Linked DNA regions of Limibacter armeniacum. The main gene of each other region encodes a partner of the protein of the gene in region 2 in a complex. Links are inferred from orthologs where the notes say so. Each region holds a gene or a part of one and is shown on either strand. Other genes may lie near its edges. The genes, in order: metK and groL.

Region 1 (15,480 bases), 1.5 Mb from region 2 along the record:
ATTGACCAGAACATCCCTAAAGAAATCATGCGTAATCAACATGTAGTAGCGGTCACGAATATCGTTTAAAGTTGCTTCTTTCTTACTTGATGGCTTAATCACTTTCCGAACGTAACGCTGCTGCTTACTGGTGAGGTTTCCACTAAACTCAATATCTGACACCTCCCTTTTATCAGGTGTATAAATATCTAACAACTTACTTTCACGAGGTGGGACAACTCTATTTCCTACTTTTTTTCTGACTTCTGTGATCTGGGCATTTGCCGCCAACTCACCCAACCTGATCAAAGTGTCAGGTAAGGAAAAATCTGCTGCTGAAAATTCATCCACTGCAACACCAATAAACACATCTTCTTCCCCCAACGCTTCAGGAGCCCTATTACTCATGATCAAGGGGCCTAATATATTAGCCCCTTCCACCAACTTATCAGCTCTATCAAACGGGTACTCTTCTATTAAGTCCTTTGCTCCCAGGTTTACCGCAATAATTATATCAGGGTTAAACTCTTCCTCCATGACATTGACAGGGAGGTTATTTAGCACTCCACCATCATAAAGGTATTTTCCATCTATCTTAACAGGTCGAAAAGCTAGAGGCACTGCCATCGATGCCCTAATTGATTCAGCCAGATTACCTTTCTTAAGCACAACAGGCGTTCTCGTAAAAACTTCAGATGCAACACACCTAAATGGTACTGTCAAGCTATCAAAGTTATAGCCTGCTTTCTTGATGGGTTTGTAGAGGTGTTCTGCTAAAGCAAAATTGAGTGCAGCATCGTTTACAAAAGTTGCATCTATTTTAGTTGTAAAACTTGTATCTACCTTCATATGGAAATTGAGAATATCAGCACCTAGGGTTCTCTTACCAAACAAGTACTCCTCTTTTGGTGTCAGCTTCCCTGAAGCCCATGTCTGAAACTCAGGTCTCCTGACCATACTATCAATTTCATGCACTGTATACCCTGCCGCATAAAAGCCTCCAATTACGGCTCCCATTGACACCCCTACTATGTAATCAACAGGTATCTGGTGTTCTTCTAATACCTTAAGTACACCAATATGTGCAAAGCCTTTAGCCCCACCTCCACTAAGTACCACTCCTACTGTTTTACGGTCTGATGCTTGTTGTGCTAAGGATGAGAAGGATAAAAGGAAAGAAAAAATGAATATAAAAACGGTTAGCTTTTGTCTCATTAAGTTGGTCTATGAAAGGTCAACAAGTAATCACTGTAACTTTACAAAAAAGTATGACTTACCTACAAAAAATAAGGTCCTAGACAAAGCTTGTCTAGGACCTTACGAATATAGTAAAATTTAGGTACTCGGAATTATAGACCGAACACTTCTTGCACCTGAGTTACATAATCCAATTTCTCCCAAGTGAAGAATTCAAGGTTTTTCGTTTCCTTGCTTCTCACTTCTACTCTCTTTGTATCGTCCTCTTCAATTGTCACATGGTGTAGTTCTACTTCTCCTTTGTAAGCATCACGTCCCATATGACCATATGCTGCTGTAGGAGAGAAGATAGGGTTTTTCAAACCTAAACGCTCTACAATCGCACGAGGTCTCATATCAAAGATTTCAGAAACTTTGTTCGAGATTTCTGCATCAGACATATCAATTTTAGCAGTACCGTATGTATTAATGTTAAGCGAAACAGGTTTTGCAACACCGATAGCATAAGACACTTGTACCAACACCTCATCTGCTAAGCCAGCAGCCACAAGGTTTTTGGCAATATGACGAGATGCATAAGCAGCAGAACGGTCCACTTTAGTAGCGTCCTTACCAGAGAAAGCTCCACCACCGTGAGCTCCTTTTCCACCGTAAGTATCTACAATGATCTTTCTACCTGTCAAACCAGCATCACCATGAGGGCCACCAATCACAAACTTACCAGTCGGGTTGATATGGTAAATTGTATTGTCATCCAGTAACTCTACAGGAATCACTTTCTTAATCACATGCTCGATAACATCTTTGCGGATGGTGCTAAGCATTGTTGCTTCATCTGCAAATGGATCATGCTGAGTTGATACAACAATCGTATGAACTCTCAATGGTTTGTGGTTGTCATCATATTCGATTGTAACCTGAGCCTTTGCATCAGGACGCAAGTATGACATGACCGCTGACCCTTCTTTTCTGATTCTAGCTAATTCCTTTACCAGTCTGTGCGAGTAAGCCAATGCCATTGGCATGTACTCACGCGTTTCGTTGGTAGCATAGCCGAACATCATTCCCTGATCTCCTGCTCCTTGCTCTTTATCTATTCCTTCTCCTTCGTTAACACCCTGTGCAATATCAGGAGATTGGCTATGTAATGCCACCTGTACACCACAAGAGTCTGCCGAGAACTGATAGTCATCTTCGTCATAACCGATTTTAGCAATTGTTTCCCTTACAATATCAGGGATTTCAACATATGCCTTTGTCGTAATTTCGCCAGCCACTACTACTAGTCCTGTTGTCACCATTGTCTCACAAGCTACCCTTGAATCCGGGTCCTGTTGTAGCATAGCATCAAGGATCGCATCTGAAATTTGATCCGCAATTTTATCTGGGTGTCCTTCTGACACAGACTCTGAAGTGAATAAGTATGACATATTGATATTCTGTATTTATAAATGATTCTATATATAATTATGGGCTATCATAGGGTTTCGCTGATCGTTATGCTTCTAAAAAGCAGACTATTGTCATTGATGGCTAACCTTATAACATATCCAAAGTCTTAAAATTTAATTGTATTTCGGAGTTTTACGTTTCCCTCCTTCACAAACTTTAACTTAGTTCTATACTTTACAGTACTGCTATCCTCTGATAGTGATACCCCCTTGTTACTTATCTTACTGACTTTACCTTCTGTATGTAGAACCCACTCATACCCTGCTCGGTTATAAAGTTCTTTCGCATATTCCTCAACATTCTCTTGATGTAAAGACTCACTCTCCAGTTTTTCAGTTAACCCATTCCAGTAAAAGACTTCATTTCGTTTTAACTTTCCTTTTGCATAACTGTAAAACTCATGTTCCTTACCATGCCAATTGGCAACCGTTACCAGTGCATTGTTCAGTGAAGCCACACTTTTAAAGGTAAACCCTATTCCGTATCTAAAGTTTTGATGATCTACCAAAGCTTTACTGTCTCTTATTCCAAATTGGGTCGCTACCTGATAAGCTTGTTTCTGCATCACTGAGTCCATGTGCAAAAAAGGATTGTTTCCTTCCCAAAAGCCTGGAATATGAGACGAACTAATATTTACCTGCTCTAAAATGGTCTTGGCTTCTGAGAAATCAAGCATCATTTCATAGCGGCCTGTACCATCATGTTTTAGGTATATATCTTCACGAATTTCAAAGCAAGATGTAACCAATAAGGGTACCGCCAAGCAGAACAGTGTTCTTAAAAGACGATTCATTTATTAGTAATTAAAGTATGTAACCTCCTCTACTTTTTGGGGTCAATACAGCTCCTGCAACCCTTATCTTAAATTAAGAATCTATTCAGGGAAAAGCTATCAAGGAAGGGGAAAGGTGGGGAAATTTGTCAGATCTCATCTTTGCCCGGACATTGCTGCCATACAGGCTGGGAGTTAGCACCTTGTAACACCAGGTTGCTAAGATTTCATCGGGCCCAGTCCCTCCATCTTTCTTGATAAGCAGCGCAAAACTAGACATTTCCGGATAAACTTCCTAAGAATCTTAAAAAATGGCTTTGTGAGTCATAGAAGTCAGAATGGACCTAACAAAAAAAACCGGATGCTTTCGTCATCCGGTTTTTTGAGTTTAGTATTACATAAAGCAATACCTCTCAACATCTGTTTCTGTAATTTCCTTACTTGACATAATTGTCAGTCTTTCAATTACATTTCGCAACTCACGAATATTTCCTGTCCAGTCATGTCCTTTCAGTTTTTCTAATGCTGCTTCGGTAATCGTCATTTTAGGTTTACCATAGTCTGCAGCAATATCTTCCAAGAAACGCTCAACCAAAAGTGGAATATCATTTTTACGGTCATTCAGGGAAGGTACCTTTATTACAATTACACTTAACCTGTGATAAAGGTCTTCTCGGAATTTATTCTCGGCAATCATCTCTTTCAGGTCCTTGTTGGTAGCCGCCAATACTCGTACATCTACCTTGATGTCTTTATCACCTCCAACACGTGTAATGCGGTTTTCCTGAAGTGCTCTCAACACTTTTGCCTGAGCTGAAAGGCTCATATCACCGATCTCATCCAAGAAAAGTGTACCTCCATCTGCCTGCTCAAACTTACCGATCCTTTGTTTATGAGCCGAGGTAAAAGAGCCTTTCTCATGACCAAACAATTCACTTTCAATCAATTCAGCTGGAATAGCGGCACAGTTCACCTCAACCAAAGGGTTTGCTGATCGATCACTTTTTCCATGGATCCATCTTGCCACCAGTTCTTTACCCGAACCATTAGGTCCTGTAATCATCACTCTTGCATCAGTAGGAGCTACTTTCTCGATCGTCTCCTTCATATGCATGACAGGGTCTGAGTCACCTACGATGTCAAAGCGTTTGGCAATTTTCTTCTTCAATACCTTGGTCTCAGCTACCAATGTAGACTTGTCAAGTGCATTTCGGACTGCCAACAATAACCTGTTCAGTTCAGGTGGCTTAGAGATAAAGTCAAAGGCACCTTTCTTGGTAGCATCTACCGCCATATCAATATTGGCATGAGCCGAAATCATGATAAACTGTGTGTTCTTACCATATTCCATTGCTTTTTCCAATACTGCAATGCCATCAATCTTAGGCATTTTCACATCGCAAAGTGCTACATCGTAGTCCTCTATAACCAGTTTTTCCAAGGCTTCTTCTCCATCCTTAGCCTCTTCTACCACATAGTTTTCAAACTCAAGAATCTCCCTAAGGGTCATTCTGATATTCTTATCATCATCTATGATAAGGATTTTAGCCTTCATAATAAGGTGATTTATTTGGTGTTCAGTATATTTTATTACGTCACAAGACTAAGAAACACAAGCCTCCTCTACGCCTCTTTTCACCATACTGCTCCAGCTGTGCTCTCTTATGGGAAAATTATAGAGCAAAGGTTATACTATATCTTACTTCTGTCTTCAAAAAGATTTCAACCTCGCCCTAAAACTGTCTCATTTTTATCCAAAAATGGATCATCTCCAAAAGATACAGATTTGAACCTGAATCTTGCAACAATAAAAAACCCGAAAGGCTTCTAATAAACCTTTCGGGTAAAAAGAAATACAGACCTATAAGCCGAGTTCTGTACCTCTGCAAGCAGAGGCTCTTATCATTTATCTAGGCCTGCAGTTGCCCACAGGCTCCATCAACCTACCCATCTCGTCCAACCACTTTCGAAAAAGCAGGTCACAAGGCGAGCAACCTTGTGCCGGTGGAAAAAGCCGACAGACGAGACCTATTTGGTTTTTCACCCCGTAAGGTTTACCATGCCACCGTTGTCACCAACAATGCGGTGGGCTCTTACCCCACCCTTTCACCCTTACCTCACAAATGCAAGGCGGTTTGCTTTCTGTTGCACTTTCTGTCACTGCCGAAACAGTGCCTTCCCGTTAAGAAGTACGGTGCTCTATGGTGCTCGGACTTTCCTCTTCAGCATTTCCTAAGAAACTACTACAGCGATAAGACAGTCTGTATTTCATTGACAAAAGTACAATTTTTTGCATAGTTATTGAAAGTCTGTTGGCAACATGTTAAATGCACTCCTGAGGTTTATCTTCCATGGCATATTCAGTATATAGAGTTTTGTCTATATTTGCGACTGTTTACCATGGGTTTACGCACTTTCAGATTCAGCTGATAACCGATAGGAAAACATTTCCTAACAAATAAAAATAACCGAAATAAGATTACTTAAGTGATGAGGAAGACTTTGACTGCAGCTTTCCTGCTATGCTTATTGATGCAATCAGCATCCATATTTGCACAGAAAGCATTGGTATTTAAAACCCCAAAAGCCTATCTAGGCAAAACTGACCTAACCAATGAACCAATTATTTACGATTTCCTTTTTGACGTTACTTCCTATGCGCCTGTAACATTGAAAGAGGTAGAAACAGACTGCTCTTGTACGATTGCAGAGTTTCCAGATGACAAACTTAAAAAGGGGGACACTGGAGCTATCAGGATTGAATTTCATCCTTACAAAGCAGGTCCATTCAATAAAACATTCAAGGTTAAACTCGATGGATCGAAAGAAATCTATGAACTAGAAATCTCAGGTACTATCGAGCCTAGTGGTATTCCTGCTGAAACACGATACCCTTTTATGATAGGTCCTTTACGCTTTGAGCATAAGGTTGTCAACTTGGGCACAGTGAAAAGTAACGGGACAGTACGCAAAACAGTCACATTCTTCAATGACAATGACTATGCAGTAGAACTTGAAAAGGCTCCTTTAACACCTAAGCACATTGCCATCAACTTTGAAGGTAAGCCTGTGGTGCCTGCACATAGTGCAGCTGCATTTGATATCTTCTACAACCCTGCTGACATGCAAAAAGTAGGTTATGCAGTAGATAACATTCGTTTCTTCACCAACGACTCCCTCAATCAGTATGTGGATTTACCAGTAATCGCTTCTGTTGTTTATACACCTACCGACAAGGAAGAAAATAATCCTGATAAGCCAAGTATTTCTATTTTGAACCGACAAGTGGAGTTAGGTAAAATCAAACTTTCGGAATACCGCTTGGTAAGTATCAAGGTCATGAACAATGGGAAATCAGACCTTGAAATTCAGAAGGTGGAGACAGATGAAGGCTGCGAATTAATGGGAATTGATTCAAAAAATATAAAGCCTTATCAAACTGTCAATATCAATGTGAAGTTTTTGGATACAGGCGAAAAAGGTAAGCAGGTAAGAACACTTACCATCTTCTCCAACGATCCGCTAACACCAATTCAAAAAGTTGTGATACAGGCAGAAGTACAATAAAAAGCTATCAATATGATGGGGCAAAAGGCATAAGAAGCAGTATTCTTATGCCTTTTGTCTTTTCAATAAGTTTACGCCTATACAACAGGATAAACACCTTTTGCTTTTACAATAATTATTGTACAATTCAATACAGGCCTGAGTATCAAAAGCACTTCCGCAATGCAAACCCAGCGCCTTCCAATCTCTTATTATCTTATTCTGTTCGGATGGCAAACGCTCCAAAAGCTGGATTGCTTTATTCTGGTAACGATCCACTCCTTTAACACGGCTAAAAGCAACCAACAAGGGAACAACTGTGTTGATAATCATTCCTGATATCATTTGCTTTCCCAATCGGGTTCCTTTTCCCTTTTTCCCAAAGAAATAATGTTCCTGCCAATATTCAGAGACATCAGCCTCTAACAAATCCATGAGTGCATCTTGTTCTTCCAGCAAGATCAGTTTTGAGAAGAAACGGTGATTCTTGGTTAAGATAGCTGAAAGTTGCGCTATCCGCATCGTTGGAAACCCCGCTGGTCTTAATCGAGCAAACTTCCACTCCTCAGCTTTCATCTGTCCTGTTCCAAATGCATACTTATGACTTAAAAAACTGTATTCCTTTTTCAGAAAAGTGGGATAGTTTTCATCAGAAACTTCAGGAAGTAAACCAGACTGCCCAAACAACATAGCCTCAACCTGAGCAGGTTGGTCAACATGTTGAAGAATACGTTTAAATGGCACTGCTCCTGCCAATCGTAAAAAGGCTTCCTTATTTGCAGAACCACCCAAACTTCTCGATAGCAAACGATAAGCTGTTTCTTCCCAATCGCCACCTGTACCTTGCCAAATTCCTAACACCTCCTCTGCTTTTCTTTCTAATCGCTCCATCATCACCCTATCTAGCATAGCTAACTTGGTTAAGCGATTAACACTTAAAAAATGCTCTTTACAAGCCACTCCTGACAAAGACTGTTTTAACACCTTATACTTTTCCAACAACTGTTGGTCCACCAGATTTTGTAGTGAAAGTGTAGGTATTAAAGTACCATCTGTTCTGGAAACGGCTTTATCATTGTGCCATACCACATGCAAAACAGTGTTATCATAGGCTCTATTATTTTGGTGCCCATGCATATACCAGTCTGATGACTTTACATGAATTTCTACATTGCCGGCCCATTCGATTCCTGCAATATTTATCCTTACCTCTGAGAAGTCAGGACCCGAATGTTCGTTCTGATAACCTTGGTACAACACCTGCAATGGTTCCCCTTCGTCTGTATAAAGATCGTGTTTGTGGAAATACTGAAACTGCCACAGGAAATAGAGAAAATCTTCTTTCATTGTTCGGTTCTAATTGGTAACTGTCAGAAGTTACTCACATTCTTGTCCGCAGATAAACCGATTTTCTCTCATAACCTTACTTCCTCCTCACATTTGACTAAAAAGAAAGCCCTCTTCCTAAATGAAAGAGGGCTTTTGAAGTATCAGTTCAGCCAAGATTACTTTGCAGCTGCAAATTTCTTTGCTACTTCTTCCCAGTTCACAACATTCCAGAATGCTGAAATGTAATCAGGTCTCCTGTTTTGGTAATTCAGGTAGTAAGCGTGCTCCCAAACATCCAAGCCCAAGATTGGTGTACCTTCACAACCTACACCTTTCATCAGAGGGTTGTCTTGGTTTGCTGTAGAGCATACTTCCAACTTACCTCCTTTTACACATAGCCAAGCCCAGCCCGAACCGAATCTTGTAGCTGCTGCGTTAGCAAATTCTTCTTTGAACTTATCAAATGAACCAAATGCTGCATCGATAGCATCAGCCAACTCACCTGATGGAGTACCTCCACCGTTAGGAGACATTACAGTCCAGAAAAGGTTGTGGTTATAGAAACCTCCACCATTATTTCTAACCGCCGCGCTCATTTCACCCGACAGAATATCTTCAATTGACTTACCTTCCAGATCTGTTCCCTCAATAGCGCCATTTAGTTTGCTAGTATAAGCAGCGTGGTGCTTTGAATGGTGAATTTCCATTGTCTTAGCATCGATGTGTGGCTCCAATGCATCATACGCATACGGAAGCTTAGGTAATTCGAAAGCCATTTTTAACGTAGTTTTTAGAATTAAAGATTTATTGAATCATATTCTCAGAATGCATTGAAAATTTCTTTCTTCTGTGACTCATATAGTTATTTGACCATATGAATACTGATGAAATTTTCAATACACTAACTTAACAAAAAAATTGGGATAGAGTTATAACTAATTTCCTTATTCCGGTATAGGCAATAGTTATGAACAAAGGTTAATATACTACTGTTTTTTATCTGAATAATGATTAATTGGTTCAATGCCAATGGCAAAAGGTAAACTTATTTAGTACTTTTGCGCGGAATTTCTTTCACCGTTACACAGTTTAATAGATGCAAAAACCTTATTCTGTGGATCAAAAAATCTAAACATACACGCTGATGATACATACTTTTATTGGAGAATTAGGGCACTCGCTGGTGATTATCGCTTTCGTCTCAGCGCTGCTGTCTGCTTTCTCTTACTGGAAATCCTCTTCTTTGCAAATAGGAGCAGAGGAAAACAGCTGGAGAAAATTGGCAAGAGGGGCATTTCTCGTGCATGGTGCATCGGTTATAGGAGTAGTTATCACGCTATTCTTCATTATCTACAACCACTATTACGAGTACCACTATGCGTGGAGCCATTCTTCCAATAACTTGCCTACCCACTTCATGATTTCGTGTTTCTGGGAAGGTCAGGAAGGTAGTTTTCTTCTTTGGATTTTCTGGCATGTACTCATCGGTGCAGTTTTGATTAAAACAGCCAAGAGTTGGGAAAACAATGTGATGCTAGTCTTTGCATTGGTACAAGCATTCCTTGTTTCCATGATCCTAGGTATTGACTTATTAGGCACAAACATTGGTAGCGACCCATTTATCTTATTAAGAGACGCGATTGAAGCTCCTGTATTTGCTACCAACCCTAACTATGTTCCTGAAGACGGTACTGGATTGAACCCACTTCTACAAAACATATGGATGGTGATTCACCCTCCAACCCTTTTCTTAGGATTTGCGGTAACATTGGTTCCTTTTGCATTTGTAATTGCAGGTCTTCGTACTGGTAAATACAAAGAATGGATTAAGCCTGCTCTTTACTGGTCACACTTTGGTGCATTTGTACTAGGGTTAGGTATCATGATGGGTGCTTATTGGGCTTACGAGACGCTAAACTTTGGTGGTTACTGGAACTGGGACCCTGTTGAAAATGCTGTATATATTCCTTGGCTGATCATGGTAGCCAGCATTCACGTAATGATTGCTTACAGAAAAAGTGGTAATGCACTTAAGTCTGCCATGATTCTAACAATTGCCACATTCATTCTGATTCTTTACTCAACATTCCTAACAAGAAGTGGCGTGTTAGGTGAAGCATCTGTACACTCCTTCACTGACCTTGGTCTTTCAGGGCAACTGTTGCTTTACCTGTTAGCATTTACAGTAATGTCAGTATGGCTATTGGCAAAACACTGGAAAACCATCCCTAGTAAAGAAGAGGAAAGCTCGGTATACAGCAGTGAATTCTGGATTTTTATTGGCGCAACGGTATTATGTCTGGCTGCATTCCAAGTATTGATCCCAACTTCCATTCCTGCATGGAATGCTTTCTGGAAATTCTTTGGAGTTGAATCGAACATTGCTCCTCCTGCTGATCAGGTTGAGTTCTATACTAAATTCCAGATGTGGTTTGCTGTAGGTATCGCACTTCTTTCTGGTACTGGACAGTTCTTCTATTGGAAAAAGCTGGATGCTAAAAACATTTGGAATGCATTCGCTATTCCATTAATCGTGACAATGGTTGGTTCTGCTGCCATTATGCTAGGAGGCAAAGTTCAGGACCTTGCTTATATCGTTGTATTAACTGCCAGCATTTATGCTTTGGTATCCAATGGTATGATTCTGCTGATGCTTGCTAAAACGAACTTTAAGCTATCAGGAGGTGCTGTTGCCCATATTGGTATGGCTCTAATGATTATTGGTATCCTGTTCTCATCTGGTTACGAGAAAGTCATTTCTCTTAACTTGTCAGGGCGTATCTACAATTCGGAGTTTTCTGAAGAAATGAATAAAGAAAACCTGCTGCTTTTCAGAAGCCAGCCGAAACGTATGAACGATTACACATTGACATATAAAGGTCCACGTATGACCTCTAGGGATATTCCTGGCTATATCAATAAAGAAGACTTACTATTCTTCTCTGATCCTTATAGGGCAATCGCGAAAGAGGATGTAGTATATAAGGGAACGACTTACGCACATGCGGGTGATACAATTCAGATTTACAACGAAAATACATACTACGAGATAGAGTATAAAAAGGTATCAGGAGAGGTATTCACATTATATCCACGTATTCAGGACAATGCTCAGATGGGACTATTGCCTTCACCGGATATTGCCTCATATTGGAACATTGACCTTTATACGCATATTACTAACCTTGCAGCAGATGATGAGGAAATCAACTGGAGTGAACCTCAGGAATTCCCTGCAGCGATTGGAGATACACTAATTATCCATGATTACTTTGTCGTTTTTGATGGGGTATCACCTGTTAAAAAAATCGTAGGAGTTGATCTTGGACCTAATGACGTTGCTGTTGAAGCTAACTTGCGTGTTCTAGGTGTTAATCAGGATATCAAACCTGCTTACTTAATTAAGGACAAACAACCAGGCATGTTACTGGCAACAAACAGGGACCTAGGTTTAAAAGTTGCACTTTCAGAAATTGATCCTCAAGCAGGACGATTTGTCTTTTCGGTAAATACATCTCAAAAGGATTGGGTTATTCTGAAAGCAATAGAAAAGCCATTGGTGAATATCTTATGGATTGGTACAATTGTCATGTGTATTGGCTTTATCATGGCTATGATCCGACGTTACAACGAGTCCAACAAGATTGAAGAGAAGGTATTAAAAGCCAAAAGCAAAGGAGTGCAAGAAGTTGTATAAAAAATACTTCAGCATATAGTGATCACAAAGCCATTGCCGTAAGTTCTAATTACAGCAATGGCTTTGCTGTCAAATTTGGCTACAGATAAATTACGAGAGATTAAAACTTGAAATAAAATGACAAAAGACGATTGCTTTGAGTTGGGATATATCACAAAAACCCACGGTCTGGATGGTGAAGTACTCTTCTTTCTAGATGTGAATGACCCTACTGCTTACAATGAGCTGGACACCGTCTTTATTGAAGAAAGAGGACAATTGGTTCCTTACTTTATTGAAAGCATGGTCACTCACAAGGATCGCTTCATTGTAAAGTTAGAAGATATTGATGCGCTTGAAGCTGCAGAAACCTTACGTGGTGCTCAACTGTTTTTGCCACTTGCTGTGCTTCCTGAGCTAGAAGATGGGCAATTTTACTATCATGAAGTAATTGGCTATACAGTTGTTGACCAACAACAAGGAAAACTAGGCACGGTAAAAAATGTCTATACTAATGCAGCCCAAGATATCATAAACATGTCTTACAAAGGCAAAGAAGTTCTTATCCCTGTAACAGATGATATTGTCATCAGGGCAAATCATGATACCAAAGAACTGGAAGTTAATCTTCCTGAAGGATTAGTCGATGTTTACATGGAAGACTAAGACATAAAAAAGGGACCTTAATTGGATCCCTTTTTTATTTAGCCTTTATAAACTTGAAGCATTTACCTTATACATTTTCAAAATAGGAGAACGTGATATCCCTCCTGGGTTCAACCCTGGTTTCCCTTCTGGAATTTCAATCTCCAATGCCTTAAAATAATCTACCCAAATTGAAAACGGTTTACCTGTCTCTGGGTCATTGTAAGTCATTGGATTCAGATTAAATATAGGATCACCTTCATTGGCACTTTTATAAGCATCATATATTAGCTCAGAACAATAGTACTTGTCATTACCTATGACAAAGGCATCATCATAAGGTTTTCCCAAAAGACTCCATGCATATTCAATCGCTTTAGGTACTAATGGTTGATACTCGCTATTTAAACGACCAATCGAAATAAAATCATCCTTTACTTTTTTAGTAAAAAAGTCTTGTAATGGAGTTGCTAAAACACCTTTACCAACAGCTTCCAGTACTATCCAACTACCATCTTCACCTTTCACCAATAGGCCACAGTGTGAGTAGTCGTTTCCTTCCCATCCATCAGTTACCTTATCAATTGCTTCACAGAATGGACCACAATCCAGATCCTGAAATAGAATATCCCCTTCTTCTAACTCGAACTTTTCACTTTGCCCCCAAACACTAAAAGTCGTAGTTAGGGTCAGTAATAATATTAAGATCCTTTTCATAAACTTTTGATTATAAAAAAGCCCTTGGGTAACCAAAGGCTTAAAATGCTTCTCGCTCAACCATCAGTATTGCATGCTGTGGTACGATATAATACTTATCTTCATCATATTTTACCTCAATGGCACTTTTCTGTAGAAAAATAGCCATATCCCCCTCTTTTACTTGCAATGGCATATAACGTGCTGTTTCTGCTGAATCTTTCCATGGCTCATCATAATCATCCCCCGCATTTGGAATCATATAGCCCGGTCCAATTTTAATTACATAACCACTTTGCACTTTTTCTTGCTCAGTAACACCTGGAGGTAAAAATAATCCACTCTTAGTCTTGTTACCTCCCGTAAGAGGCTTAATTAATACACGGTCTCCTATTACAATCAGATTCTTAATCTTGCTGTCTTCAGATGCATACATCATATTAACCTATCTTTGAATACAATTAAACCTATTATTCATTTAACCAACAACACATCTCGCTGTTTTGGTTTTGGGACACAAAAACAATAAGAATTGTAGTATTGAAAGGAGATAAAATTGATAATAAAAAAAGCCTTGCGACATATTGATATGTGCAAGGCTTTGTGCTTGTATAAGACTGGCAGTGACCTACTCTCCCGGGTGTTATCCCAGTACCATCGGCGCTGCGGGGCTTAACTGCTCTGTTCGGAATGGGAAGAGGTGTTCACCCGCGCTCTCACCGCCATGAAGGCTTTTGAAAGGCTTTCTGTTTCTTTGATTTTTATAGTACCATACTGCCTGGAGGCCTGCCCGCCTTGCGGGCAGAAGAAAAGCGAAGGAAAGTCACGGGGGATTAGTACTGCTCGGCCCGGGTCTCTCAACCCTTTCACCTGCAGCCTATCGACGTTGTCATCTACAACACCCCTTTAAGGGAAGCCTCATCTCGGAGCGGGTTTCGCGCTTAGATGCTTTCAGCGCTTATCCCATCCGAACATAGCTACCCGGCAATGCTCCTGGCGGAACAACCGGTGCACCAGAGGTTCGTCCAACTCGGTCCTCTCGTACTAAAGTCAGAACTCCTCAGGCTTCCTACGCCCACAACAGATAGAGACCGAACTGTCTCACGACGTTCTGAACCCAGCTCGCGTGCCACTTTAATGGGCGAACAGCCCAACCCTTGGGACCTTCTCCAGCCCCAGGACGTGACGAGCCGACATCGAGGTGCCAAACCTCCCCGTCGATGTGAGCTCTTGGGGGAGATCAGCCTGTTATCCCCAGAGTACCTTTTATCCTTTGAGCGATGGCCCTTCCATGCGGAACCACCGGATCACTATGTCCTAGTTTCCTACCTGCTCGGCTTGTCAGCCTCACAGTCAAGCCCCCTTGTGCCATTGCGCTCTCTGCACGGTTGCCGACCGTACGGAGGGGACCTTTGAAAGCCTCCGTTACTCTTTTGGAGGCGACCACCCCAGTCAAACTACCCGCCAAGCAATGTCCCCCGTTAAGGGTTAGACACCAGGCAAGCAAAGGGCGGTATTTCAAGGGCGACTCCCCGGATCCTGGCGAACCCGGTTCACAGTCTCCCGCCTATCCTACACATCACTTACCCAGAGCCAATGCTAAGCTGCAGTAAAGGTTCATGGGGTCTTTTCGTCCCGTTGCGGGTACGCGGCATCTTCACCGCGACTACAATTTCACCGAGCTCATGGCCGAGACAGTGCCCAGATCGTTACACCATTCGTGCAGGTCGGAACTTACCCGACAAGGAATTTCGCTACCTTAGGACCGTTATAGTTACGGCCGCCGTTTACCGGGGCTTCGGTTCAACGCTTCGCTTACGCTAACGTCCCCCCTTAACCTTCCGGCACCGGGCAGGTGTCAGGCCTTATACATCGTCTTTCAACTTCGCAAAGCCATGTGTTTTTGTTAAACAGTCGCCTGGGCCTTTTCACTGCGGCCTCTCCCGAAGGAGGAGGCGTCCTTTCTCCCGAAGTTACAGGACCATTTTGCCTAGTTCCTTAGCCATGAATCACTCGAGCGCCTTAGTATGCTCAACCCAACCACCTGTGTCGGTTTGCGGTACGGGCCGCATGGCTTGCTTTTCTTGGAAGCGTGCTCCCCCTGCTATCTGCGCCCCCGAGGGTTTGCAGTACTGTCGGACGAGTCCTTCAACGCAGTATTCCGTCACTGCGCGAGGAGTCACACACT
Region 2 (15,475 bases):
TGCTGCCCTAGTGGATATCACAAAAGAGGTACTCACAACAAAAGGGTATGAGATCAAAGAAGTCAATATGAAAGATGAGTACAATGTGGAAGAAGAAGTTGAAAAGCACCTTTGGGCTGACATTGTAATCCTTCAGACACCAATTAACTGGATGGGTATTACTTGGAGCTTCAAAAAATATATGGACGAGGTTTATACCACTGGCATGTTTGGACAACTTTGTAACGGTGATGGCAGAAGTGAGGCAGCTCCCAAAAAGAATTATGGTACAGGTGGATTGCTGACTGATTCTAAATATATGATGTCTGTCACATTCAATGCACCAAGTGAAGCATTCGACAATGAAGATGAGTACCTTTTTGGAGGTAAAGGAGTAGACAACCTGTTGTTTCCTCAACATATGAACTTCAGGTTCTTTGGGATGAAACCACTACCAACCTTTGCCTGTTTTGATGTTATGAAGAACCCTGACATTGAAAACGACTTCAAGCGATTCAGGGAGCACCTTGAACAAAACGTCTAATTCATGCTTACCAAAGTAAGATACTCTGTCAAAGATATGACACTCTGGACCCGATGGGAAACATCGGGTTTCATTGCTTATTCCTTTCTGGCAGTTTTCCTGTATGAAGAACTCGAACTAACCTTCCTTGCTGTTCCTTGGACACCCATTGCACTGGTCGGTACAGCAGTAGCTTTTATTCTGGGTTTCCAAAACAGTGCTGCCTACGGAAGAATCTGGGAAGCCCGCAAGGTATGGGGAGGGATCGTGAACACTTCCAGAACTTGGGGAATGAAAACCAAGGACATGGTCACGAATGAGTATGCCACTGAACCCGAAACAGAAGCTGAACTAAAAGAGCAAAAACGCATCTTGGTATATCGGCATATCGCTTGGCTGACAACTTTGAGATATGCCATGAGGCAGAGAAAAAAATGGGAAACCTTTGATAACCATTTCACCAACAGAGAATGGTCCAATGCTATTCACATTCCTGAAAAGGTTTTACCTATAGAAGAAGCCCTTTTCCCTTATCTCAGTCCTGAGGAACTTCGCTACACAATGGACAAAAACAATAAGTCCACTACACTTCTTTACCTGCAATCCAATCATCTTAGGGAGCTCAAAGAAAAAGGGCTGATCTGGGAATTCTCATTTCTCGAACTCGAAAACCTTTTGCAGGAATTCCTCACCTTTCAAGGGCAATCCGAAAGAATCAAAAACTTCCCATATCCCCGTCAATACGCTACGCTCTCGTATATCTTTGTAATGATTTTCATTATCCTTTTACCATTCGGCATTGTCCCTGAATTCTCAAAAATCGCTACATCACTGACAGATAATTTCCCTCGTATCAGCGAAGTATTCACATGGCTGGCAATCCCCTTCTGCACCATCGTTTCATGGGTTTTTCACACCATGCAAAGAATCGGAGTGGTGGGAGAAAACCCATTTGAAGGGACTGCCAATGACGTCCCTATCTCCACCATTTCAAGGGGAATTGAGATTGACCTCCGCCAACTGCTGGATGAAGAAAAAAGCAGCATTCCTAAACAGTTTCCTGAAAACAAAAATGTCCAGATGTAAAACTGCGTTTCAAAAGCTATGATAGTGATAAATAAGGGGCTATTTTTGAATGGAGTCCATATGGTTGACGAATTCGTTTTTTTAGCTAACCTATAAATTACACTAACACATAAATGAAACAAAGAAGAAGGAAAAGACTGACAGCAGACGAATATGCACAAGGGATACTTGCTGGTGACAGGATTATCCTGAGCAGGGCAATTACACTAATAGAAAGTGCTTTGCCCGAAGACAATGAACTGGCAGAAACAGTATTGGAGAAAGTGCTTCCACAAACAGGTAATTCCTTACGGATTGGTATCACAGGTGTTCCTGGAGTAGGTAAAAGTACCTTTATAGAGTCATTTGGCAAGCAGCTTACTTCAATAGGTAAAAAAGTGGCTGTACTGACAGTTGATCCTAGCAGCCAACTGTCCAAAGGAAGTATTCTGGGGGACAAAACCCGCATGGAAGAACTGGCTCATGACCCTTTGGCTTATATCCGCCCATCAGCTTCAGGCTCTGCATTGGGCGGTGTCAATGCGAAAACCCGAGAGAGTATGTTACTTTGCGAAGCTGCTGGTTTTGAGGCGATCATTATTGAGACTGTAGGGGTCGGGCAATCGGAAACAACAGTACATGGCTTGGTGGACTTCTTCCTCCTGCTGATGCTTGCAGGTGCTGGAGACGAGCTTCAAGGTATCAAAAGAGGCATTATGGAAATGGCAGACACGATTGCCATCACCAAAGCTGACGGTGACAACCTGAAGCAAAGCAAAATGGCACAAAGAGAATATAAAAATGCTTTACATCTCTTCCCTCCTTCTGAGACTGAGTGGTATCCAAAAGTTTTGACCTGCTCTTCCCTTGAAAAAACTGGGCTAGATAAAATATGGGAAACCATTGTTGAGTATGAAAGCCATATGAAAACAAAGGGCTTCTTTAATCGAAAAAGGCAAAAGCAGAACTTGAATTGGATGCATGAGACCATCCATCAGCAATTGGAACAGCGCTTTTATCATCACCCTGCCGTAAACAAACAAATGAGTACGATGGAGCAAGATGTGATGAATGGTGAGCAGGTTGCCATTAAAGCAGCCAAACAGCTTTTAGAACTATACTTCAAATCATAAAACAGAAAATCCCCTTGGCTTTATAACCAAGGGGATTTTGCTTGCTACTTCTTGTTTTCTTTTTTGGGTTCATTTTTTACTTTCTTGGCTCTTCTTACTCCAAAAGAACCATTGGCTATTTTGCCTCTTTTAGATTTTCTATCTCCTTTTCCCATAGTATAAGTCATGTTTAAAGTTTATAAAAAATTACAAAAGATATAATAATCAATTAACGATTAATTCAAAATAAAGAACCGAAAAATTAACAATTTTCAATATTTAAATTCTAAAAACGCTATGTAGACTATTGTTCAAATGGAATGAAGATATACCTTCCTGCGTTGATCTTGGGGTTAAAATCCTGAATTAGCTTATGGTTTTTAGGGTTTTTGTAATACAGCTTCCCGATACTGAATGCTGTTTCACCCTTCTTTACATAATGCACCCCTTTTACTGGCACAATAAACCAACGCTCATCCATTGCATCCTTATATTCGATAGCCGCAGGGTTATAAATGTTGAACTTTTCAGCGATCATGGTTCGAGTGTAAACTCGCTTTTTATCCCTTAACAGCCCATACATTCTGAAATGTTGACCATCATAAGGGTCAAACCCTGTCGCCTTTATTGAACCGACCTCTTTTGCTTGCAACTTCTTAAAAGCCTCCACTTCATCACTCAACAAAGTGACATCTTTTGACAAGCTGTCAAAAAGGGTTTTGTTCTCTTCCAACCTACTTTCCCATTTGGCTTCATTGTTTCTATGCAGCATCAGTACCAAAGCAGTAAATGCAACAAATACACTGAAAGTCAAGATGGCATTCCGACGTTCGTTTCGATATGTTTTTGAGTAATCTTCTTTTAGTTCTGCTACTTCCTGTACCTTCTGCATTGTATTTTCTAATTCTATTTTCTGACCTTTTGACGGCAACATTGCTGACTCAAGCACAACAATCATCATGGGGTCTTCTTCTTTTTTCACACCTGAAAGGTTGTAAAGTAAGTCAGACTTCCCTTGAGCAGTCAGCCCTCTGTCTGCCAGAATCTTGACCAACATACTTTCTTCCAAGTGGCTGGAAAACTTTTTATCCCCAATTAGTACCACGTCATCTTCGGAAAAGACAACGTTTTTTTTGATAGACACATTGTGTGCCACATTGAGTTGTTCTCCAACATGAATTCTCAACAGCTCTGTTCTTCCTCGAAGTACCCAAACATCCCATCCTCCTAATATAGACAGCGTCAGCTGCTCTCCTCTTACCCAAGCAGCCACACTTTCTGACAACCTATTGGACAAGACATTGGCTTTGACAGCACATTCGTCAAATGGCTTATCTAAACCTTCTGCATCTTTCAAGTAGCTAATGATTTCCTCCTTGGCGACAGATGTAACAGGTCCTGTCAGCAAAGCCAGAAAATCAAGGTCAGTTTCCTGTTCTGTCTTCAGCTGTACTTTTGGGTTCTTCCCAGAGGATACACCAAAAAAATTGTATCGAATCATATTCGGGATTTCGTGGATTTACTGTTTGTTTTCTCTTAACCCAACTTTTACTATTCCTCACACTCAATTGGGTCTGACAAATTTAATCAGCTTCATAAAGAATTAAATACTTCTTTCAGGTGATTGGGACTCTGTCAGGTTAAAGTATATCAAAATATTCATACTCTGTATGCTAAATTTACATACAGATTTTACAAAAACATATATAAAGGAAGGTTGTCAAAAACACAACGTGATCAACCTACCCATCCAACACTTAATACTTCACCTATAACACACTCACAACCAACATATTTACACACCTCATCAAATCTCATGCTATAGGAATTTAAAATTGTGAATTGTGGTTAATGTTAAAACAATGTATACAACACAATTACCTTCATCAAGCTATAAGCTTATTCAGAATATTTCAATTACTGCACTATACTATGCTCAACTCTATACTATTCCTTATTCCAGCAATGGCTGTTGTAGGGCTTCTTTATACCTATATGAAAGCCTCATGGGTAACCAGACAGGACCCTGGTGATCCGAACATGCAGGAACTAGCCCAACATATTGCCGACGGTGCAATGTCTTTCCTGAAAGCTGAGTGGAGGGTACTGGCTATATTTGCTGTCATAACGGCTTCGCTCCTTGCTTACTCAGGCACATTAGTAGAAAACTCATCACCACTGATTGCCATCTCATTTATCATAGGTGCCATTTTCTCTGCTACAGCAGGGTATATCGGTATGAGGATCGCTACCAAAGCCAATGTACGTACTACTCAAGCAGCACGTTCGAGCCTGTCCAAAGCCTTGATGGTTTCTTTCTCAGGAGGCACTGTCATGGGAATGGGGGTTGCAGGGCTTGCTGTATTGGGGTTGAGCAGTCTCTTTCTTTTATTTTATTACCTATATGTTGTACAGACAGGTGCTGGTGTAAATGGAATTGAGATGGAACGGGTAGTTGAAGTATTGGCAGGTTTTTCTTTGGGGGCTGAGTCTATCGCATTATTTGCACGTGTAGGTGGTGGTATCTATACAAAAGCAGCTGACGTAGGTGCAGACCTTGTAGGCAAAGTAGAAGCAGGAATACCAGAAGATGACCCCCGAAACCCTGCAACCATTGCTGACAATGTCGGGGATAACGTAGGTGATGTTGCCGGCATGGGCGCTGACCTTTTTGGGTCTTATGTTGCCACAATTTTAGGCTCAATGGTGTTAGGTCGTGAAATTGTCTCTAATGGCGATCCTGTTGGAGGAATTGGTCCTGTAGCCTTACCCATGTTTATCGCAAGTACCGGCTTACTGTTTTCCATCGCAGGAGTAGCTTTTGTTCGGATCAAAACGGATGATGGGGATGTCCAAAAGGCACTTAACTTGGGCAACTGGTCATCCATTTTACTGACCGCTATTTTTTCCTATTTCCTTGTTGGCTGGCTTTTACCGGAATCCCTTTCATTCAGAGGGCAAACATTTACACCAATGGGCGTTTTGGGCGCCATCATTACAGGACTAATAGTTGGAGCACTGATGTCTTACCTAACGGAGTTCTACACTTCCATGGGAAAACGTCCTGTCAACACAATTATTCAGCAGTCTTCCACCGGACATGCCACCAATATCATTGGAGGAATTTCTGTTGGCATGGAGTCTACCGCAGTACCAACCTTGGTGCTTGCCTGTGGCATTACAGCGGCTTATAGCTGTGCAGGACTTTATGGTGTTGCCATTTCTGCTGCTGGCATGATGGCAACTACTGCCATGCAACTTGCCATTGATGCTTTCGGTCCCATTGCAGATAACGCTGGTGGTATTGCCGAAATGTCAGGACTACCAGAAGATGTCCGAAAAAAGACGGACGTTCTGGATGCTGTTGGTAACACCACTGCTGCGACAGGTAAAGGATTTGCCATTGCCTCTGCTGCATTGACTGCCTTAGGACTTTTTGCCGCCTATGTTGGTATAGCTGGCATTGATTCCATAGATCTGTATAAAGCTCCCGTCTTAAGCTCTTTGTTTGTGGGCGCCATGATTCCATTTATCTTCTCTTCACTTGCCATAGCCGCTGTAGGTCGTGCTGCAATGGCAATGGTTCAAGAAGTTAGGCGACAGTTTCGTGAGATTCCCGGAATCATGGAGTATAAAGCCAAACCTGAATACGGAAAGTGTGTTGAGATTTCGACACAAGCTTCTATTCGGGAGATGATATTACCCGGTCTGATTGCGCTACTAGTCCCTGTTTTCTTTGGCTTTGCGTTTAAAGGTGTTTTTGAAAGTACTTCTTCAGCGGAAATGCTTGGCGGTTTATTGGCAGGTGTAACCGTTTCTGGAGTTCTTTTAGGGATGTTCCAAAACAATGCAGGTGGAGCTTGGGACAATGCCAAAAAGTCTTTTGAAAAAGGGGTCCTGATAGAAGGAAAAATGACTTTTAAAGGCTCTGATGCTCATAAGGCATCTGTAACAGGAGACACTGTTGGCGATCCTTTTAAAGACACTTCAGGTCCATCCATGAATATCCTGATCAAGCTGATGTCTATCGTATCACTAGTAATTGCTCCCTTTATCAGCATCAAGTCCAGTCATATCAATGAGAAGCCTAAACAAGAAAAAGTCTACAAGGCAAACTCTCCTTCCCCAATACTCAAGAAAGTAAACTAAGGAAGATTTCCTTCATGAAAAAAGCCCTTCAGAAATATATATTTCTGAAGGGCTTTCGCTTATGCAAGAAATGTATTTTTAAGTCTCTGGATATCTTCCTCTGTTACTCTGATATCGGCTTCAAGTTTTACAGCTTTTTCTCTCATCAAACTGAAAAACTCACGCCAATCTTCCAATACACACAAACCTCTCCTGACCTGTAATGCTTCCAGTTCTGCATGAAACTCAGGAAATGTCAACTCCCACCACCTTGATAACTGCGATGGCACATGTGCAATATTGTAATCCCTCTTTAGCGCCTGAAAAAACTGATTGGTTAATTGCTGTTTCTGTGACGACAGAAAAGCATGGAGTTGCATCGCTTCCTCCAACTTGGGGTTATGCGTAAATTTGTTCATAAGATTTTATTTTCTCGACCAAACGGTTGTGTTGTTTTAGCTTAATTAGGCTTCTGCATGGGTTTCCGTTCAATCAGGTTATCAACAATAATACTTCATAGCGTCAACGACAACGGATCTCACTCTATTTTAAAGTGATCCATATTGCAAAATAAAAACATTTATCCTTCTCTCATTATTCCCATAACCCTTTTTCCTCGACTTCTGTTTTTATTGCACAAAAAGGCATCAGGGATTTCATGACAGAACTGTCAGCCTTTCTGCTTTCAACAGATCGCGTATGTCATACTCTGCTGTCACACTGACAAGAGAGTCTGCAAATTTGTCAGTCCTTTTCACGATTCTGACCTAAATACAAGTTAAAAGTGGAATTGGCACAAGAAGTGATAAATCGTTAGGCGAAAAGGATAAATTTATCGCAAAAAATTAACAACGTTAAATCGTAAAATAAAATGTCAACAGTAAACATCAAACCACTTGCTGACAGGGTTCTGGTTGAACCTGCAGCAGCAGAAACTACTACAGCATCAGGCATTATCATCCCTGACAACGCAAAGGAGAAACCACAGAAAGGAACTGTTGTAGCTGTTGGTCCTGGTACTAAAGATGTTGAAATGACCGTGAAAATAGGTGACACTGTACTGTACGGTAAATATGCGGGTACTGAGCTCAACGTTGAAGGCAAGGACTTCCTGATCATGAGAGAGGCTGACATCTTCGCTATCATCTAATACCAAGTAGATAACTGATTTATCTAGTCGAACAATTTTTGATTTAAACACTAAAACACATATAAAAATGGCTAAAGAACTTTTCTTTGATGCAGACGCAAGAGAAGGTCTGAAAAGAGGCGTTGACGCATTGGCTAATGCAGTTAAAGTAACGCTAGGACCAAAAGGTAGAAACGTAATTTTGGACAAGTCTTTCGGTGCGCCACACGTAACAAAAGACGGTGTTTCTGTAGCTAAAGAAATCGAACTGGAAGAGCCAATTGAGAACATGGGTGCTCAGCTGGTAAAGGAAGTTGCTTCCAAAACTGCTGACCAAGCTGGTGATGGTACTACAACTGCAACAGTACTGGCACAAGCGATTTTCCACTCAGGTATCAAGTACGTTACAGCGGGTGCTAACCCAATGGACGTTAAACGTGGTATTGACAAAGCAGTAATTGCTTTGGTTGCTGAGCTGAAAAAGCAATCTCAAACAATCAACTCTAATAAAGAAATCGCTCAGGTTGCTTCTATCTCTGCAAACAACGACGCTGAGATCGGTAACATGATTGCTGAAGCGATGGAAAAAGTTGGTAAAGACGGCGTTATCACTGTTGAAGAAGCAAAAGGTACAGAAACTGAAGTAAAAACTGTAGAAGGTATGCAGTTTGACAGAGGTTACCTGTCTCCTTACTTCGTAACAAATACAGAGAAAATGCAGGCTGAAATGGAGTCTCCTTACATCCTGATCTATGACAAGAAGATCTCGACAATGAAGGAACTGTTGCCTGTATTGGAGCAAGTAGCTCAAACTGGTAAGCCATTGGTAATCATCGCTGAGGATGTTGATTCTGAAGCATTGGCTACATTGGTAGTAAACAAAATCCGTGGTGCGCTGAAAGTAGCAGCTGTAAAAGCTCCTGGTTTCGGTGACAGAAGAAAAGCAATGTTGCAAGACATCGCTGTATTGACTGGCGGTTCTGTAATCTCAGAAGAGACTGGCATGAAGCTGGAAGATGCTAGCCTTAACATGCTGGGTACTGCTGAAAAGCTGATCATCGACAAAGACAACACAACTGTTGTAAACGGTAGCGGTGAAAAAGCGGCAGTAGAAGCTCGTGTTGCTGAGATCAGAGTTCAGGTCGAGAACACAACTTCTGACTACGACAAAGAAAAACTGCAAGAGCGTCTGGCTAAATTGGCTGGTGGTGTTGCGATCATCTACATCGGTGCTGCTACTGAAGTAGAAATGAAAGAAAAGAAAGACCGTGTTGATGATGCTTTGGCTGCTACAAGAGCTGCAGTTGAAGAAGGTATCGTAACAGGTGGTGGTGTTGCTTTGTTGAGAGCTTCTGCTTCTCTGGACAACATTGAAACTGAGAACGACGACCAAGCTCACGGTGTTACTATCGTAAGAAACGCAATCGAAGCGCCACTGAGAACTATCTTAGAGAACGCTGGTGTTGAGCCTTCAATCGTTATCCACAACGTATTGGCTCACGAAGGTAACTACGGTTACAACGCACGTACTGACAAGTACGAGGACTTGGTTGAGGCTGGTGTAATCGACCCAACTAAAGTAACTCGTCTTGCACTGGAAAATGCTTCATCTATCTCTTCTCTGTTGCTGACTACAGAATGTGTAGTTTCTTCGAAGAAAGAAGAAGGTGGTGCTCCAGCAATGCCTCCAATGGGCGGCGGCATGCCAGGTATGATGTAATTCTAGATGCTAGACATCTTTATATAAAAAGAGGGTTCCTGATTTCGGGAACCCTCTTCTGTTTTCAAGAATACCTATATTAACCGATTTATAACTACATTTGTAGTAAAACTAAACAACAATATTTTTCAACTCATTAAATCTACTATGCCTTCTAAACGATTTTTTTTGGATGATACCAAAATAGACACAATAGATATTTCATCAGGCTTTAATTGGAAAAACACAACTGTTAAATTCAATGACAAAGAAATTGGGAAGTTGAATAATAAAAAAGCCTTAAAAGAAGGAGGTGAATTCCAATTGGATGCTAATAGAACCTTAAAAATCCAATTAAAAGGTAATTATCAACCCGCTTTAGAACTACTCGTGAATGGAGAGCCAATCAAAGGTTCCGCAACTGATCCAGCTGAACAGTTAAATCAAGTATCTAAAATGGCCTTTGTTATTGGTGGTCTGTCAGTAGTGGCAGGGTTGATATCTGAGTTCATGAACTTTCCCATCTTAAACCAACTCGGGATCAACTTTTTCTCATGTATCTACGGCTTAATCATGATAGGCCTTGGCTTTTGGGTAAAGAAAAGATCATATATAGCCTTAGCATTAATCATTGGACTATTTATTTTTGACATTATTGGCTTGTTTATGTTAGCTATAGAAAATGATCACAATCCAACAAATGGAATAATGATGAAAGTTTTCTTTATCTTCTTTTTTGCAAAAGGATTTCCCGCTATTAAAAAACTAAAAGAATCGGAAACCGAGCTTTTGAAAGCAGCATAAAAACACACTCCCATTAAGATTAAGATCTTAATGGGAGTGTTTCATTTCCTGTTATATATAGATTTTTCGCCCTAGGTATTTAGGCTGCACATTCAGTACATATAAATCCAACATTACTTTTACCCTTGCCAAATACTCTCTCAAATGAGTTTGCAAGTGGCTTCGAAAGCTTACGTTTTTAGCATTGTAAGCAACAGCACTAATCCCTTTATGCTTGGCTATATAAACTGCTCTCTCATTCTGGAATTTTTGGGAAATAATAGTAATCTCCTGCTGATTAAATATTTCCTTAGCCCTTACCACTGAGTCTAAAGTCCTGAAACCTGCAAAATCCATAATAATCCTTTCAGACGGCACCCCTCGCTTCATTAAGGCTGCTCTCATATCACGAGGCTCGTTATAATACCTGCTGCTATTATCACCACTTACAATGATATACTTGATCTTCCCTGCCCTGTATAGCTCGACTGCTGCATCAATACGATAGTGAAAGTACAAGTTCTTTTTACCTGACTTCACAAACTTACTCGTTCCCAAGATCAACCCAACCCTATTGGAAGGCACCTCAGTTACACTATCATAGGTCAGTGACTTACTGTAATTGGAAATAAATGTGTCGCAGGCAAAAATAACCCCAACCATAAGTATGGCAATCAAGACCACCATCTTTGAAATTTGGGATATTTGGTTTCTCCTTTCTGCCAGATAATCTCTCAACACACTCATTCTTCTAGCATTACAGATCTTGTATAATTCAGCGGGCATCTTCTCTTCTTTTCTTCAATTCAAACAACAGTAACCTTGTCATTTTTGGCAAACATTCCTTGGTTACTGATAGCCGGTTAAAATCTTCTGGGTAAGAACGTAACGTCAACAGTTCTTAACAGCTAGATTCAAAATTTGTGCAAACATTCCAATCACACAAAAAACAATGCATACGATTACACATTTGTTTTACAAAGGACAGCCTTTGGAATCAGTTAGGCAATAACACAACTCAACTTTAACAGACCTAAACAGACTAATAAGATCTGTTAACTAAATGAAAACCAACAACCTTCGCCTTTTCTCCTTCAAAACAGTATAAGTTTATAAGCAATCATAAAGCAAATACTGACTAAAATATTATTTCCACAAGCCTATCTTAGGTTTTAGAAAGGGTTATTTATAACTCTTTCAGGTATCCACTTGGGTAAGGTTTCTTACCCTTTGGATGTCCTTCTCAAACAGTTAATTTTATTGTTTATTAACCTGTTCATGCTTGTTAAGCCATTGTCCTTTGGGCAGTGGCTTTTTTTCATGCTATATTTCTAAACGTTATGGACAAATAAAGTGTTCAAATTGTATATTTTGAAGCTTGTCGCTAGATTTGACGATAGTTCAATCGATCTAAATTCAGAATAAATCACCTATGGCACAGGTCTCAATTAAAAAAGAGTTTTGGGGAAAGGTAGATGACCATGACGTTTACCTATTCACCTTAGAAAACAAACAAGGCACTAAAGCGCAATTCACCAATTTCGGAGCCCACTGGATCAGTTTATTTACAGCAGACAAAAACGGACAATTCACAGATGTTTTAGTAGGGAAAGACTCTTTAGAGGGTTTACTGAAAGAACATCCTTTTTTTGGCTCAATTGTCGGGCGTTATGCCAATAGAATAGCCAATGGTAAGTGTCAGATCGATGGAAAAGAATATGAGTTTGCAATCAATAACGGACCTAATCATTTGCATGGAGGGATCAAGGGCTTTGATAAGTATGTATGGCATGCTGAAGCTTTGGATGATGCTGTTCGCTTTAATATGATCAGCCCAGATGGCGATGAGGGATATCCAGGAACACTACAGGTTTCTGTTACCTATACGCTGACAGAAGAAAATGAAATCAAGATTGATTATCATGCCACCACAGATAAGGTAACGGTTATCAACCTGACCAACCATGCTTACTTCAACTTAAAAGGAGATGGCACAGCCCTCAACCACCTAGTTGAGCTAAATGCCAGCAAATATACACCCACTGGCGACACCTCTATCCCAACAGGTGAACTGGCTACTGTGGCAGGTACACCAATGGACTTTACCAAAAGTAAACCTTTAGGACAAGAAATTGACGTTGACTTCCAACAACTCCAATTTGGACATGGCTATGACCATAACTATATCATAGACAAACAACCCGATGAATTGGGGTTTGCGGCAAAAGTAATTGAGCCAGAGTCAGGACGAACGCTAGAAGTACTGACCACAGAACCTGGTGTACAATTGTACTCTGCCAACTGGATCGGTGGGTGTGAAGCAAAAGGTGGCAAAATTTTGAATGATCGTGATGCCTTTTGTCTTGAGGCTCAAAAATTCCCAAATAGCCCCAACCAACCGACATTCCCTTCTGCTACCTTGAAGCCAGGTGAAACTTACCGCCAGACGACTATCTATAAATTCGGCCATCAATAGTCAACCTACGATAGCTAGTATATAAATAGACCCCGAAAGTCCTGATCCGGCTTTCGGGGTTTTGCTTTATGTTAAATTCCATTTCCAGTCAACCATCCTTCCTTATATATTCACCAACAAATGTTCATTCATTGATGAATATTTATTATTTTATATAAATAAAACAAGGTTATGCATTTCAGGTCTTCACCTGCATATCTCTCTTAACCTTAAAAAAATCTATTTGGTGAAGGCTTCATTCAGCACGTAGAAGACCCATTTCGCTTGTGATCCTAAAAACATCCAAGACTTACACAACACAGCTATACTACCTCAATAAATATAACAATACTAACATGAGCCATGCACTTTTAATGAAATACACCAATGATTCATCTCGGTTCTTAACAATCGAAGGAAACCTTATCCATTATCAGATAGATGGACCTGAAGACGGCTACCCGCTTGTCATGCTCCATGGCTCGTTTTCATCACTCCATACTTTTGACAGCTGGACTGAAATCCTGAAAGATACTTTCCGAATCTACAGGTTTGATCTTCCTGGGTTAGGGCTCACTGGGGCGATTCAGTCACAAGACTATAGCATCAAGAACCTGATGCGATATCTCGATATTTTTCTGAGTCGGATGAACATCCACACTTGCTGTTTGATTGGCAGCTCACTAGGAGGCTGGATTGCTTGGGAATATGCCTTGCTCTGCCCCTCCAAAGTCAAGCAATTAGTCCTGATAAGTCCTGCTGGGTTTATAGACAGAGAGAGTATTCCACTACCCTTCAGAATGGCCCGCACTCCTTTTATTCATCATATTATCAAATATGCCATCAATCGCTCCATGTTGGAATCTTTCGTAAAGGAAGTTTTCTATAACCAGAATAAGATAACCAATGAGCTTGTCGACCGCTACTTTGACCTTTTTTCAAAGGAAGGTTCCGCAGAAGCCTTTTATATCTTTGTAAACCAAAACTTCCACGAAAACACCCGTTTTCTGAAAAACATCTTATGCCCTACCTTGATTATTTGGGGAAAAGAAGACAAATGGATTCCTGTCAAAAATGCCCATAAATTTCATCACCTGATTCCTAACAACCATTTGGTCATCTACGATTTTGCTGGGCACATCCCTATGGAGGAGATTCCTGAAGAAACTGCCGAGGACTTGCTTGAGTTTCTCTCCAAACACCTTTCCACCAAGGTTCGTCCCACATCAAAGCCTAAGAAAGTCTCCAGCACATTCAACCAATAAGTGCTATTAACAAGTCATTTATTTTAGTTTTAAGCCTCAATTTTAGACTAATTTTATAGATAAAATCACTTAAAATTGTGTAAAATTGACACCTTATTAGATGATTTCTTGAATAACTAAACTATTACCGCACTTGATACTAGCTTCCATTGATATTGGTTCCAATGCCATTCGACTACAAGTAGTCAACGCCCATGAAAACTATGGGGACAAGGACTACAAAAGAGTAGAATATATCCGTTTTCCTCTCAGGCTCGGACAAGATGTTTTTAAAGTTGGTAAAATTACCCGAGCCACCGAAGAAAAGTTTGTCAAACTGATGAAAGCTTTCACTACACTGATGGACATCTATGAAGTTGACGACTATATGGCTTGTGCAACTTCGGCCATGAGAGAGGCTGAAAATGGCAAACAAATTATCAAGCGAATCTACTACCAGCATGGTTTGAAAATTGACATCATTGACGGCTCATTAGAGGCAGAAATCATCAACATGTCACTCAAACCCTACCTCCCTGATGGCAATGCCCTTCACATAGATGTAGGAGGAGGTAGTACAGAATTGAACATTTATCACAACAGGGAGAAAATTGCAGGCAAATCCTTCAAGATAGGCTCCGTCCGGAGTGGAAACCTCACCGAAGAAGAACGGGCTGAAAAATTCAGCAGCATGGAAATGTGGGTACATGCGCAAGATATTGACCTCAAAGGTAACTTTAAGGCTATCGGTACAGGTGGTAATATCAATAAGCTATTCAGCATGAGTCCGCAATCACAGAATGTGGATAAAACAACCACGATCACCAATATTCAGGAGCTTCAGGAATATATTGGCGAGTTTACCTACGAAGAGCGAATTAAAGAACTCCAACTGAACAAGGACAGGGCAGACGTGATTATACCTGCTTCTGAGATCTATATCAATTGTATGGAAATGGTAAATGCGAAAGATATTATTGTTCCCGGAGTAGGAATGAAAGATGGTATTCTCAAGTATATGAAAGCTAAAATGGAGGGTTATTAAAAAAGGGATCCTTCAGGTAAGTCAATCCGTGTTAAACCACTGAATATTAACGCTTTTTAATCAAGTACTAAAAAAATAGAATTCTCATTTTAAAGGGTTGATTTTCATCAACTATTTTCTATTTTTGCGGCGAAAATTTAACACGTTCTATCTAGGATTTTTACTGGAAACTATGCAGAGTTCTTTTGCCGACTTTTTAGGGATCAGCCCTGAAATCTTTGGTTATGTGGTATTACCACTTATGATCTTTATGGCACGTATTTCTGATGTATCTATCAATACGTTGCGGATCATATTTATGCTTAACGATCGT

What was found.
Region 1: the proteins of groL (region 2) and metK are in contact, whole or in part, in a cryo-EM structure (PDB 8P4O), measured with the Escherichia coli proteins. The link is inferred for Limibacter armeniacum from one-to-one orthologs.

What each region holds. Positions count from the first base shown.
Region 1 is NZ_JBAJNO010000009.1:2,303,390-2,318,869, forward strand. What follows is about bases 468-3,344. They hold metK (methionine adenosyltransferase), read right to left. Parts: upstream 2,607-3,344; coding sequence 1,329-2,606; downstream 468-1,328. Other genes in these bases: V6R21_RS27420 (patatin-like phospholipase family protein), read right to left, coding at 468-1,194; V6R21_RS27430 (hypothetical protein), read right to left, coding at 2,735-3,344. In the rest of the region: more of V6R21_RS27420, read right to left, coding at 1-467; more of V6R21_RS27430, read right to left, coding at 3,345-3,421; V6R21_RS27435 (sigma-54-dependent transcriptional regulator), read right to left, coding at 3,795-4,955; V6R21_RS27445 (DUF1573 domain-containing protein), read left to right, coding at 5,891-6,967; V6R21_RS27450 (DUF2851 family protein), read right to left, coding at 7,013-8,293; V6R21_RS27455 (superoxide dismutase), read right to left, coding at 8,452-9,051; cytochrome c biogenesis protein CcsA, read left to right, coding at 9,420-11,972; ribosome maturation factor RimM, read left to right, coding at 12,090-12,617; V6R21_RS27470 (YiiX/YebB-like N1pC/P60 family cysteine hydrolase), read right to left, coding at 12,663-13,313; V6R21_RS27475 (co-chaperone GroES), read right to left, coding at 13,354-13,728. UniProt on the Escherichia coli protein: Catalyzes the formation of S-adenosylmethionine (AdoMet) from methionine and ATP.
Region 2 is NZ_JBAJNO010000009.1:806,148-821,622, forward strand. Bases 7,469-10,340 are described here. They hold groL (chaperonin GroEL), read left to right. Parts: upstream 7,469-8,024; coding sequence 8,025-9,656; downstream 9,657-10,340. Other genes in these bases: V6R21_RS21175 (co-chaperone GroES), read left to right, coding at 7,679-7,957; V6R21_RS21185 (hypothetical protein), read left to right, coding at 9,825-10,340. In the rest of the region: V6R21_RS21140 (NAD(P)H-dependent oxidoreductase), read left to right, coding at 1-523; V6R21_RS21145 (bestrophin family protein), read left to right, coding at 527-1,588; methylmalonyl Co-A mutase-associated GTPase MeaB, read left to right, coding at 1,702-2,700; V6R21_RS21155 (30S ribosomal protein THX), read right to left, coding at 2,745-2,867; V6R21_RS21160 (hypothetical protein), read right to left, coding at 2,984-4,180; V6R21_RS21165 (sodium-translocating pyrophosphatase), read left to right, coding at 4,612-6,828; V6R21_RS21170 (hypothetical protein), read right to left, coding at 6,888-7,226; more of V6R21_RS21185, read left to right, coding at 10,341-10,439; V6R21_RS21190 (SanA/YdcF family protein), read right to left, coding at 10,491-11,204; V6R21_RS21195 (aldose epimerase family protein), read left to right, coding at 11,851-12,894; V6R21_RS21200 (alpha/beta fold hydrolase), read left to right, coding at 13,230-14,138; V6R21_RS21205 (Ppx/GppA phosphatase family protein), read left to right, coding at 14,272-15,162; V6R21_RS21210 (DUF2179 domain-containing protein), read left to right, coding at 15,335-15,475.